Regions from separate parts of the Vibrio sp. Isolate22 genome, predicted to be linked through region 2. Evidence: predicted binding sites of a transcription regulator. Region 2 holds the regulator's gene; each other region holds the start of a gene.
The links. Region 2 encodes CRP, which controls carbon source genes, mostly activating them, when cyclic AMP is high. Its sites were predicted from a motif close to TGTGANNNNNNTCACA; they were not measured.
Positions count from the first base shown of each region.

Region 1: malT (HTH-type transcriptional regulator MalT) is a predicted target of CRP. The motif match lies at 1,825-1,840, and genes of this name have one in related genera.
Region 3: rppH (RNA pyrophosphohydrolase) is a predicted target of CRP. The motif match lies at 2,465-2,480, and genes of this name have one in related genera.

Region 1 is NZ_JAKEUW010000085.1:1,679-5,970, forward strand. It holds gene malT (HTH-type transcriptional regulator MalT) at 1-1,635, opposite strand, end outside; gene L1D55_RS25420 (glycogen/starch/alpha-glucan phosphorylase) at 2,203-4,292, shown strand, end outside.
Region 2 is NZ_JAKEUW010000009.1:10,629-14,920, reverse strand. It holds gene astD (succinylglutamate-semialdehyde dehydrogenase) at 1-661, shown strand, start outside; gene L1D55_RS07520 (DUF1338 domain-containing protein) at 877-1,668, shown strand; gene crp (cAMP-activated global transcriptional regulator CRP) at 1,851-2,483, opposite strand; gene L1D55_RS07510 (phosphoribulokinase) at 2,724-3,593, opposite strand; gene L1D55_RS07505 (YheU family protein) at 3,671-3,883, opposite strand; gene L1D55_RS07500 (hydrolase) at 4,011-4,292, opposite strand, start outside.
Region 3 is NZ_JAKEUW010000097.1:3,940-8,231, reverse strand. It holds gene L1D55_RS26075 (DUF1127 domain-containing protein) at 532-783, shown strand; gene L1D55_RS26070 (DUF6482 family protein) at 985-1,296, shown strand; gene mutH (DNA mismatch repair endonuclease MutH) at 1,350-2,015, opposite strand; gene rppH (RNA pyrophosphohydrolase) at 2,632-3,150, shown strand; gene ptsP (phosphoenolpyruvate--protein phosphotransferase) at 3,153-4,292, shown strand, end outside.

The DNA.
Region 1 (4,292 bases), on a different contig from region 2:
GCCTTGAGCAATCAAGATTTCACTCTGCTGCAGAATTGCCCACAGTGCTTGATGGTAAACCTGATACTGACGAGCCAGCTTCTCAGTTTGCTGCATCATTGGTAGCGCACGGCTTAGGTTACCCATTACGTGATTCACTTCGCCAACAACCGAGGTTGCCACAATGCGGCTGCGGTAAACCGTGGTATTAAGCTGGCTTAGAGAAAGCTCTGCGAGTTCGAGCGCTTTTTCAGGTTCATTACTGTTGATAGCAACTTGTGCGCGTAGTGCGTTGTATTGGCCTTGCTGTTGAGTATCGAGTTCAATGTTTCTTGCTTGATACTGAGTTTCTGCCTCTTCTAACAAGGTACCCACTTGATCATAACGATGCTGACTTTGCGCCAACCATGCACGTAGCATCGACAGTTTTGGTTCGCTGTAGAGCTGATCGGTCGTGAGCTGCTTGATTGCCATCTCTAGTGAAGACAGTTCACCTTGGTTGAACATTTGCCAACCGTGTTCGCTGAGTATCTGAACAATCAAATCAGGATCATCGGCTCGCTGTGCGTGACGTAGTGCTTGATGCGGTGTCTTCTGTTTGATCCACGCTTTTGCCGCACTGCGGTGCAATTCTGCTTCTTGTTGTGGAATGCGAGCTTGGCGTTCATGAGCAAGGAACTCACCAAACAGATTATGGAAGCGATACCAGTTCTTTTCTCCCTCAAGAGGGTAGATGAATAGGCCAAATCGGTTAAGAGATTCGATCATTCCAAGCGCATCTTCGCGTTGAGTAAGTGCGCACACCAATTCATCATTAAAGTGGTCAAGTACAGAGCATTGCATCAAGAACTGGCGGGTTTCTTTGTCTAGCAAGTCGAAGACTTCTTCAACCAGGTAATCCCATAAATGAGCATGGTTGAAGTGAGAGAACGACTCAGCAGACTGTGCCAGCGTGCGCTTTTGGTGCTGTGCTTGAAGGGCGATAAGTTGCAGTGCAGAAGGCCAACCTTCTACATAACTACAAATACTATCGGCGGTTGTATCATCAATGCCATCCGCAACGCGTTGATTAAAGAAGCGTGTTGTCTCTTCGGTATCGAATGCCAAAGAGTCATTGCCTAGTTCGATCATTAAGTCACGAACACGAAGGTTTGCTGTACCCAGTGGCGGTGTGCCGCGGCTGGTCACAACAAGCGTGAGGTTGTCGGGCATGTGCTTTAGGAAAAAGCGCATGGCTTCGTGGATGTCGTCATTGTTAACCAGGTGATAGTCATCCAATACAAGGAAACATTCCTGATGGAACTCAGACATCTCAGCGAAAACTTCACTTAATAGAGAGTGTAGCGATGAAAATTGTCTTTTCTCTGCCAGTTTTTGCGCATTAGGGCAGGCGTTTTGCGTCGCTTTATTGAGTGATTGAAGTAGGTAGTTGATAAAACGGAAGGCATCGTTGTCACTGTCATCGATGCTATACCAACCCACGTTGGGTTTATCTACCAACCACTGGGCAGCCATGGTGGTCTTGCCGTATCCAGCTGGAGAGCGGAACAGTACGAGTTTATAGCAATCTGCATTTTGAAGCAGATCGAGAACCCTAGGACGCAGAATTGCATTGTGTAAGCGGCCGGGACGAGTCAGTTTCGAAGGGATCCACATGTCGAAGTTTTACACCTATTCCGTGGCTATGGTCTGGAATCTATCAAGCACGCATTGAGTGCAGTCCAATGACACTAGCCTAATTACTTAAGTCTTTACTCATATTACGTGAAGCAAAACGACACCGACTATGATCCTCCGCAGAAACCTTGCACTCCTGCATGTTTTTGAGTCCCTACGCCCTTTATTTGTGACTTTTCTCACAAATTGTGGTGGTTCAATAATGTGACTTTGTTTCTATTTGCACTGTATTTAATGCAAAAGATGATACTCGGAAAATATTTTCGTGATCTGAAACTCAGATTTGACAATGACTCTAATTAGGTCAAATAAAAATCACATCAATCGAAGTTAAGTTATCGAACGGGAGCTTGTGATCTTAGTCACTCCAAGTTTTTGTTCGAAGTCAGAACATGAGAGTCAGATCACTAACCCTATGTCGGTACGCCCCCTACGCCCTCCCATCTACTCCTAGTTTGGCGCGTTAGCGGGAGGATGTTTAGTTTCTGGTGACCATGCACGATATGTCACAGATGAATTAGAACTATTAAAAGCGAGATTTCTGAAATGAAACCAACTCAGCAAAAAACTTTCGATAAAGTGTCGTTCCAAGAAAGCGTTAAGAAACATCTATCTGCAACCTACGCAACTACAATAGAAAACGCAGATAGCCGCGCATGGTACCTAGCGATGGGTCGCGCGCTAGCCGAACTTACAACATTTGACCTGTTAGAAACTGAAAATGACGAGAAAATCAAAAATGCGAAGAGCGTGAACTACCTTTCGCTAGAATTCTTGATTGGTCGTCTAACAGGTAACAACCTAATCAGCATGGGTCTGTACGAGCAGATCACGCATGCTATGGAAGAGTTAGGTCAAAACCTGACTGACCTTCTAGAAGAAGAACGTGACCCATCACTAGGTAATGGTGGTCTTGGTCGTCTAGCGGCTTGTTTCATGGATTCTTGTGCCGCTCAAGAATACCCAACGGTAGGCTACGGTCTTCACTACGAATACGGCCTATTCAAGCAATCTTTCCAAGACGGTCGTCAACAAGAAGCACCAGACGCATGGCGTGGTGTTGAAGGTTACCCATGGGAAGTAGCTCGTCCAGAACTTGCGCAACACATTGGTTTTTACGGTCATGTTGAAGTTGAATACATTGACGGTAAAGAAGTGCGTACTTGGGTTCCAGGTATGGAAGTAAAAGCAATGCCTTGGGATCTGCCAATCGTAGGTTACGAGTCGAATACGGTTTACCCACTGCGTCTTTGGGAATGTCAGGCTATCGCACCATTCTCACTAGCAAGCTTCAACAACGGTGATTACTTCGAAGCACAACACGCGCTAATCGATGCGGGTAACATTACTAAGGTTCTATACCCGAACGACAACCACGAAAAAGGTAAAACGCTTCGTCTAATGCAGCAGTACTTCCACTCTGCAGCGTCTGTTCGCGATATCCTACGTCGCCACGAAGCAGCAGGTTTTGCTCTAGCTGATCTTCCTAAGCAAGAGACTATCCAGCTTAACGATACGCACCCAACAATCGCGATTCCGGAACTAATGCGCATCCTAATCGATGAGAAAGGCCTAGACTGGGATACTGCATGGGACATCAGTGCAAACACGTTCGCTTACACGAACCACACACTACTTCCTGAAGCACTTGAGACTTGGTCTGAGTCGCTAATCCAGCGTCTACTTCCTCGTCACATGGAAATCATTTTTGAAATCAACCACCGCTTCCTACAAGAAGTTCGCAAGATGTGGCCTGGTGACGGTGAGAAGCAAGCTAAGCTTTCTATCATCCAAGAAGGTTTCCACCGTATGGTTCGCATGGCAAACCTATGTGTAATCGGCTCTTACAAAGTAAACGGTGTAGCAGCACTTCACTCTCAGTTGGTTAAGAAAGACCTGTTCCCAGAGTTCAACGAAATCTTCCCTGGCAAATTGACTAACGTAACAAACGGTATCACGCCGCGTCGTTGGTTGAAGTTCTGTAACCCTGGTCTATCTAAGCTTATCACTGACAAGATTGGCACAGAGTGGCCAGCAAAACTTGAGCAGCTAGAAGGTATTGCTAAGTACGCGACAGACGCGAAATTCCAAAAAGAATTCATAGCGGTTAAGAAAGAAAACAAACAGCGCCTTGCTGATTGGGTTCAAGAGAACATGGGTATCGAGCTAGACACTAACGCTATCTTCGACGTTCAAATCAAGCGTTTACACGAATACAAGCGTCAGCACCTAGACTTGCTACACATTCTATCTCTGTACCACCGTATTCTTAACGAGCCTGGTTTTGAGTGTGAGCCACGCGTTTGTTTCTTCGCAGCGAAAGCAGCACCGGGTTACCACCTAGCGAAAGAAATCATCTTCGCGGTTAACAAGATTGCAGAGAAGATCAACAACGATCCTCGTATTGGCAACAAGCTTAAAGTGGTATTCATCCCTGACTACCGTGTAAGCATGGCGGAAATCATCATCCCAGCAGCTGACGTTTCTCAACAAATCTCGCTAGCGGGTAAAGAAGCATCAGGTACGGGTAACATGAAGATGGCTCTAAACGGCGCTCTGACTATCGGTACGATGGATGGTGCGAACGTTGAAATCCGTGAAGAAGTGGGTGACGAGAACATCTACATCTTCGGTCT
Region 2 (4,292 bases):
TATTCAATCAGCGTTCATCAGTGCTGGTCAACGTTGTACATGTGCTCGTCGCCTGTATGTTCCTGTTGGCGAGAAGGGCGATCTGCTACTCGATAAACTGGTCGCAGCGACGCAAAAGATTCGTGTTGATCAGCCATTCGCTGAACCAGCTCCTTTCATGGGGCCGCAAATTTCTGAAGCTGCCGCTAAGTTTATTCTAGAGGCACAAGCTAACCTGCAATCTCTAGGTGGTATCAGCCTAGTGGAGGCAAAAGCGGGCGAAGCAGCATTTGTTTCTCCAGGCATTATCGATGCAACCAACATTGCTGAGCTACCAGATGAAGAGTACTTCGGCCCATTGCTGCAAGTGGTTCGTTACCAATCGCTAGAGCAAGCGGTTGAGTTAGCTAACGACACTCGCTTTGGTCTGTCTGCTGGCCTGGTATCAACCGACGATGCTGAGTGGGAATACTTTGTTGACCATATCCGCGCGGGTATTGTTAACCGTAACCGCCAGCTAACAGGCGCAAGTGGTGATGCTCCATTTGGTGGCCCGGGTGCGTCAGGCAACTTACGTCCAAGTGCTTACTACGCAGCGGACTACTGTGCTTACCCAATGGCTTCAATGGAAGGTGGTGAAACTCAGCTGCCAGCCACATTTAGCCCAGGTATCGAGCTGTAGTTTAGATTGATATTAAGCTAAGGCTTATTCGATAGTTATGAGATAAGGGAGCGGCGTATCGCTTCCTTATTTTACCCACGCTCAGCATCAAAATTGGGCGGCAGATAATAATAGAACAAGTATGTCACAGGCTGATGGCTGCTGACTTTGTGTCTCAGTCTCTCCCTTTCTAATCCAAATCACTAGCTTGCTAGAACCTCTGACAAGGAGTCACCATGACGCCCGATCTACTCTTTAAATCACTATGGGACGATTACATTCATAGACTTTGCCCGTCGGCAGAGAAAGTACATCACTTGCTAAAAGAAGATGAAGCGCTGATCAATGATCACATTGCACTGCGTACTTTTAATGTTGCCCCTCTAGGTATTGAAACATTAGCTAAACCTTTCCTAGAACTAGGCTACAAAGCGTGTGGTGATTACTTGTTTGAAAGTAAGAAGCTAGTGGCTAAACACTACGAACACCCCGATCCAAAACAACCGAAAGTGTTCATTAGTGAGTTGAAGGTAGAAGAGTGTTCTAGTGAACTACAGCAGATCGTTGCCAAATTGGTTGAGCAGGTTGATGCAAGTAAGCTAGAGGGACATGAATTCCTATTTGGTGGCCGCCTCTGGGATTTGAGCTTCGCTGATTTCCAACTATTAGCGAAGGAGAGCGAATACGCCTCTTGGTTAGCGGCTCACGGTTACGGTGCTAACCACTTCACGGTTAGTGTCAATCAACTGAACAAGTTTGATGAAGTTCAGGCTGTGAATGACTACCTAAGTGATGCTGGCTTTACGATTAACGCATCTGGTGGTGAAGTGAAAGGCTCTCCAGAGGTGTTATTAGAGCAATCATCAACAATGGCAGACAAAGTGCCAGTGGCATTTGTGGAAGGCAATGAGATGATTCCTGGTGGCTTCTATGAGTTCGCTAAGCGCTATGCGATGGCCAATGGTGAGCTTTATACCGGTTTTGTTGCTGCATCGGCAGACAAGATCTTCGAAAGCACCAACGGGTAACGAAAGATACGATTACGGGTTTTGTCCTAGAAACTCGGATACGCTTCGCTTCGAGAATGTTTACAAGGCGAGAGCCTCATGTGTTCCATTCGTATCTCGTATCTCGTATCTTCTCTCAATAAAGAAAAAGCCACCAAATTCGCATTTGGTGGCTTTCATATTTTTGACTCAGTTAATCGAAATTAACGAGTGCCGTATACCACGATAGTCTTACCGTGTGCAGAAATTAGGTTCTGCTCTTCTAGCATCTTCAAGATACGACCTACTGTCTCACGAGAACAACCAACGATTTGGCCAATCTCTTGACGAGTGATCTTGATTTGCATGCCGTCAGGGTGAGTCATTGCATCTGGCTGTTTCGCTAGGTTTAGTAGCGTTTGAGCGATACGACCTGTAACGTCAAGGAACGCTAAGTCACCAACCTTTTGGCTAGTTACTTGTAGGCGGCTTGCCATTTGCGCTGAAAGACGCATTAGGATGTCTGGGTTCACTTGGATAAGTTGACGGAACTTCTTGAAAGAAATTTCAGCTACTTCACAAGGAGATTTAGCACGAACCCAAGCTGTACGCTCTTGGTCTTCTTCGAACAAGCCTAGCTCACCGATGAAGTCGCCTTGGTTTAGGTAAGAAAGAATCATTTCCTTACCTTCTTCGTCTTTAATAAGAACTGCCACAGAACCTTTAACGATGTAGTACAAGGTCTCTGCCTTTTCACCAGCATGGATCAAAGTACTTTTTGAAGGGTACTTATGAATATGACAGTGTGAAAGGAACCACTCTAATGTTGGATCGGTTTGAGGTTTACCTAGAACCATAATATCTCACTTCCTCTGCAGGGGATGCTTGCCGCTTTCCGTATTTTAGCTAAGCCTGAATTGACTTCTTAGGATAAGAGCACTCGGTGAGCGCTGCAAGCTATCTTGTGTTTCGTTTAAGAATAGTATCCTTTTTCAGGTACTATTTCTTGATTTTAATCGTGACCAAGCTACGATTTTTTACGCAAAATTGTGCACATGATCACGGTATGAAAAGTAATCAGCCAGAATGTCGTTTTGTTAACCTATTTTCCCGGTTTCGATGAGTTGTTGTAGGATTGGCCTCACAATGAGCTCCATAGCAAAACTCATCTTGCCACCTGGCACCACTAGGGTGTTATGACGGGACATGAAAGAACCATCAATCATGGCCAAAAGATACGGGAAATCGACGTTTTTGATGCCGCGCAAACGTATAACAACGAAGCTTTCATCTAAACTTGGAATCCCTTTGGCGTTAAGTGGGTTTGATGTATCTACGGTTGGGACACGCTGAAAGTTGATATGAGTACGCGAAAATTGCGGCGTAATATAGTTAAGGTAATCATCCATTGAACGAACAATGGAGTCCATTACTGCTTCACGTGAGTGGCCACGATCGCGAGTGTCACGAACGAACTTTTGAATCCACTCTAGGTTTACGATAGGAACCATGCCAATCAGCAGGTCGACGTGTTGAGAGACATTAATGTCACCATCAACCACACCACCGTGTAGACCTTCGTAAAACATCACGTCTGAATTTTCAGGGATATCTTGCCATGGCGTGAAGGTGCCTGGCATTTGATTATAAGGCACAGCTTCATCGAACGTATGTAGGTAACTACGTACTTTACCTGTACCTTCATTACCGTACTTACGGAAAAACTCTTCTAATGCTGCGAAGTCGTTGGCTTGTGGGCCAAAGTAGCTGATGTGCTTACCTTGCTCACGTGCCTTGCGGATCTCCACGTCCATTTCTGGTCGAGTGAAGCGGTGAAAACTATCCCCTTCAACCCAAGCGGCCTTCACGTCCATCATGTTGAACATTTTTCGGAAGGCTTCTGAGGTAGTGGTGGTGCCGGCTCCTGAAGAACCCGTCACCGCAATAATTGGATGTTTAGCGGACATGACAACCCTTGTCTTATGAGTAACTTACTTGTTAGCAATCGTTTTCCACTATAACACGGCTCTGTGTTAAGCGCAGCTTAGAAGCGTTTTGTGAGTTGGATATCAACGGTTTCGTGCAGTTCGGAAAACACGATATTGGCCTCACCAGAAGCTAATTGATGTTTCACTTGGTCAATCTTGTTTTGTAGAGAGATCTCCACGTCGCCGTAGTCTGTACCCTCACGCAGTACGAATTCTTTGATGAGGTTTTCCAGCGTATCAGGCTCGATGTCTTTCCATGGGATGATCATAAATACTTCTCTCTTTTATGTTCATTGATATGTTGATGAGTTTGTCTAGTGATGTTTTTAGTACAACCCCAATTAGGGGCTGCGCTATCTTATCAAGGTTTCACTTATATCTTTAGTAGGCTTAGCGTTATGCTGAACCTTGGATACTTTCATAGTAGGCAGGCAGCGCTTCTTCTAACCAAAATCTTGGTTTTAGCGTACTACCAGTAATGAACCCCACATGACCCCCTTTCTGGAACAAGCGATAATCGATGTTATCTGGCAGCACGAATTTAGGAATCACATCATCAGTCATGAAAGGATCGTCTTTAGCGTGGATGATCTGAGTTGGTAGCTTTATCTTATTGAGCTTAGGAAGAGCAGAGGACTGTGCGTAATAGTCTTGAGCGTTCTTGAATCCGTGCAGAGG
Region 3 (4,292 bases), on a different contig from region 2:
GCGTGGCTTTTTTGTTGCTAATCGCTGCGTTTATGTTCGAACAATCGAGAGATGAACTCTTGGTCATTAAGAGAGATATGCTGTGATTTTATATAATCATAGTGAATATCTTATATATAAATGAATATGCAACTGATATTTTAGGTGAATGCATTGTTTTGAAAATGTTAACCAATTATCGGTTGAATAATATACTCACTTGGTTAGACTTTAACCGTGAAAGCAGAGTTTTAACAAAGACTTGTCTGCTTTTACTACCCCATTTCTTTTTGGATTTTTTAGTTAGCTTGGAGGCGCAAATGAAACATTTCGATTTTATACAGCACATTTGCGCATCGTTTGAACCGTGTACTGACATGGTGACTGTTATGTCACAAACCTCAGCTATGGCCGATCGAAACACCCAAGATAAACCTAACTAATAGATCCGTATCCTTATTTGGCTGCGGAAAAATAGCAGCTAAGTGAGAAGCCCTCATACTATCTAACACGCTATTTTTCCTCAGTTTATTCAACAACTGGAGAGTTATTATGCGTCACTCAGTATATTTAAAATTAGCAACAGTCCTTATCCGTGCCGATCTTCGTCGTGAAGAGCGGGAATGGCAGCGAAAAGTGCGTCGTAGTTCACTAGACCTACCATGGCACAACGCTCATTTGCTAAGAGATATTGGCCTTGAGGCCGATGGTCGTCCAATTGGTTTCTCTGAACCTGAAGTGGTCACCATTGAACGTCGCGTTCGTCATCTTCGTCGTGTCCTTAGTGCGCGAATACCGACGTAATCTGCAGGGGTTGATAGCACCATCAACCCCTTAAATAATCGACAGTGATGGTTAGGTGTCAAAGTGGGAGCTTTGAACTAGAACTGGCAAAAAGAGAGAAGCACTGGCTTCTCTTTTTTGCTTTTTTAAGCTTGAAAGATCAGCCCACCCTAGTAAACAAAAAGAGTTCTACTAAGCTAAAGAGAGCAAGGGAGGCCTGTTATGCAAAAGCATCAGTTAGACATGTGGTTACATGGCGATCACAAAGACTCGTACCAGACACCGAAAGTGTACGTTATTGGTTGTTCTGACATCTCAGAATATCTACTAGCCGTGGAATACAAACACAAGCTAGAGCCAGTAAAACAAGATGGTGAACCGCTTCACTTTGGATCTTTGGATCAAGTGAAAGAGGAGTTACTCCGGCTAGGTTTTGAGAAGGCCTACCTTCGTTTACACAATGCTTACGACGAATTTGGTAACGAGCCAAGTCAAAGCTACTGCGATATTGAATTAGCGTTGAAACCTCATTAGATACAAGCCCTTAGCGCCTTACTTTTAGTCATTGATGCATGGCTATCAAGGTACTATGCGTAGTGTGTCGTGAGTATGTTATGAGTAAATTGAGTTCGTAAATAGAATCCACGAGGTTTGGTTTTGATTGGCTTGCCACTCGCACCATAGGCCTCGGTCAAAACGCGGCTGTTTGCGGCCTTTGGACGCAGATGCAGTGCTTCTCCATGCCTTGCAGTGATCTGTTCAACATTCCCTAAAACGATCAACTCCATCAGCTCTTCCCAATCTCTTTTGAGTATTTCGTCTTCAGCCTCGCTTGGCGTCCACAATAGTGGTGATCCAACGTGTCTCTCTGCCAATGGGATTTCTCTTTCGCCTTCTACTGGAATCCACAACACTTTAGATAGCTTGTTACGAACGTGGCTGGTTTCCCATGTCAGCCCTTGCACACCCATTAATGGTGCAACACAAACAAAGGTGGTTTCGAGTGGCTTACCAGAATAGCCAATAGGAATACTCTTAAGTTCGATGCCTAGTTTCGCGAAATCCTGTTCTGGTTTACTGCCAGCAGGTGCGCCCAAGTGCCACTCTAACAGTTGCCCAACCCATCCTTTGTCTCGCTTAAGATCATTAGGCATGTCCATCTCTGCTTCATCGGCGAGCTCTTTGAAGGTCATCCCGGCGATCGCATATGCTCGCTCTAACAGCTCTTCTTGTGTTTGTGGTTCTGGTTTCATAATAAAAGGCATGATCAAAAAAATGATTTTATCAGAAGTTATCACCAAATGACGACTGGTTAAGAAATGATCTCCTAGCCTGAAAAGGGATCAAAGTTAGGGTTATCCACAGGACATAAAGGTAATTAATTGAAATATTAATTTAGTGGATAAATAAACAGGGGTTTTGGGTGGATAAAATGCTTGCCAAATGGGGTGTAAAATGAATCTTTCACTTGCTAGTGTGGATAAACACCGGGGTGGTTGATCTTTGAGCAGCTTGTGTTTTCAAAAGATCTTTTATGTTTTTACTATGCTTTGATTTTCTATTTTTGTTTTAAGGTGTTGATTTTTAATGTTTAAGTTTTTGTTTTTCTAGTGGGTAGGTTTTAGTGTTGATGAATCTATGGATTAAAAAAAACGATTGCGACTAATTCTTCACATAGTTATTCACAGAAAAGGTGAATAAATGTGGTCTAGGTCTCACTATTATGTGGGTAACTCAAATTTGAGCAAAACTTATCCATATCCACAGATAATATTCATAAATATAGCGCTTATCACGTCACTAAGTTTGCTCCAATTGGGGATATGTGGAAAAATCAGTGTAATTAAAAATTTAGATAGAGGTTGGCCAGTGATAGATGGCGATGGTTACCGATTAAATGTTGGTATTGTAATCTGTAACAACCATGGTCAGGTCTTCTGGGCTAAACGATACGGGCAACATTCATGGCAATTCCCTCAAGGGGGAATAGATGAAGGTGAAACTCCGGAACAGGCAATGTACCGTGAGTTGTATGAAGAGGTTGGCCTTACTAAAAAGGATGTAAAGATCGTCGCGACAAGTCGTCATTGGTTACGCTACAAGCTACCCAAACGACTGGTTCGATGGGATTCTAAACCTGTCTGTATTGGACAAAAACAGAAGTGGTTCCTTTTACGCTTAGATTGCGATGAATCGCGTATCAATATGCAGCGTGGGAGTACACCTGAGTTTGATGGTTGGCGTTGGGTGAGTTACTGGTACCCAGTTCGACAAGTTGTTTCTTTTAAGCGAGACGTTTACCGTCGAGCGATGAAAGAGTTCGCATCTTTAGCAATGCCGTTTAAAGAGCGAAAAACAAAAGGAAAACGCAAATTGCGTAGAGGTTAAGCATGCTCAGTCAACTAAGGGAAATAGTTGAACACGTATCAAGAGTTGAAGATGTATCAACAGCACTTGATATTCTAGTTAAAGAGACATGCAGTGCGATGCAGACGGAATGTTGCACCGTGTATTTAGCCAATAATGATATGCAGCGCCTTGAGTTGATGGCAACTCAAGGCCTGATCTTTGAAGGTAATAGTATTCACATTGGCTTCGACGAAGGTCTGGTTGGCCTAGTCAAACGAAGCGCTGAACCTATTAACCTTGCACAAGCGTCTGCTCACCCTGCTTATAAGTTTTTTCCAGAGCTCGGAGAAAACATTTACCACTCTTTTCTTGGCACCCCTATTATCCATCGCAAGCAAGTGCTTGGTGTATTGGTTATTCAACAAAAGACGCCTCGCTTATTCAGCGAGATGGAAGAGTCTTTCCTTGTTACGCTCTCGGCTCAACTTGCGGTTATTGTGGCGCACGCCCAAACCCAAGGTCATTGGCTGTTGGAGCAACAAAAACTGCCAAGCATCAAAGGTATTGCTGCCTCATCAGGAGTTGCCATTGGTGATCTGTGGTGGGATAACACTCAACCTGAATTAACTGATGTGTATCCTGCTTCGACGCTCAATATTGAGCGCGAGCAAGAGTTATTGGCAGTGGCAGTTGAAAATGCCCTCAACGACTTCAAGCGCATGCGAAAGCGCCTAGACAGTGAAATCAATAAAGACGCATTGGCGATCTTTGACCTGTTCACGCACTTACTCAACGATCCTATGTTGCGTAAGGATCTAAAAAGCCAGATTCAGAAAGGCGATAAAGCGGACTGGGCACTAAGACAAGTGGTCGAGAGTTATTCCAATCGCTTTGCTCGTATGTCGGATGTTTATCTGCGTGAAAGGGCACAGGATATCCGAGAGCTCGGTCAAAGGCTGCTGTATTTCCTCCATAACTCCGAATATGAGCTTCGCACCTTGGATAAACCTATTATCCTGGTGGTTCGTGAGTTAACGGCTTCTGTATTAGCGTCGATTCCAAAAGAGAAGCTGTTGGCAGTGATCTCATTGGAAGGGGCGGCGAACTCGCACGCTGCTATTTTATCTCGCGCGCTTGGTATTCCTTCGGTGATGGGGGTTAGCATTAACCTCGAGCAGGCG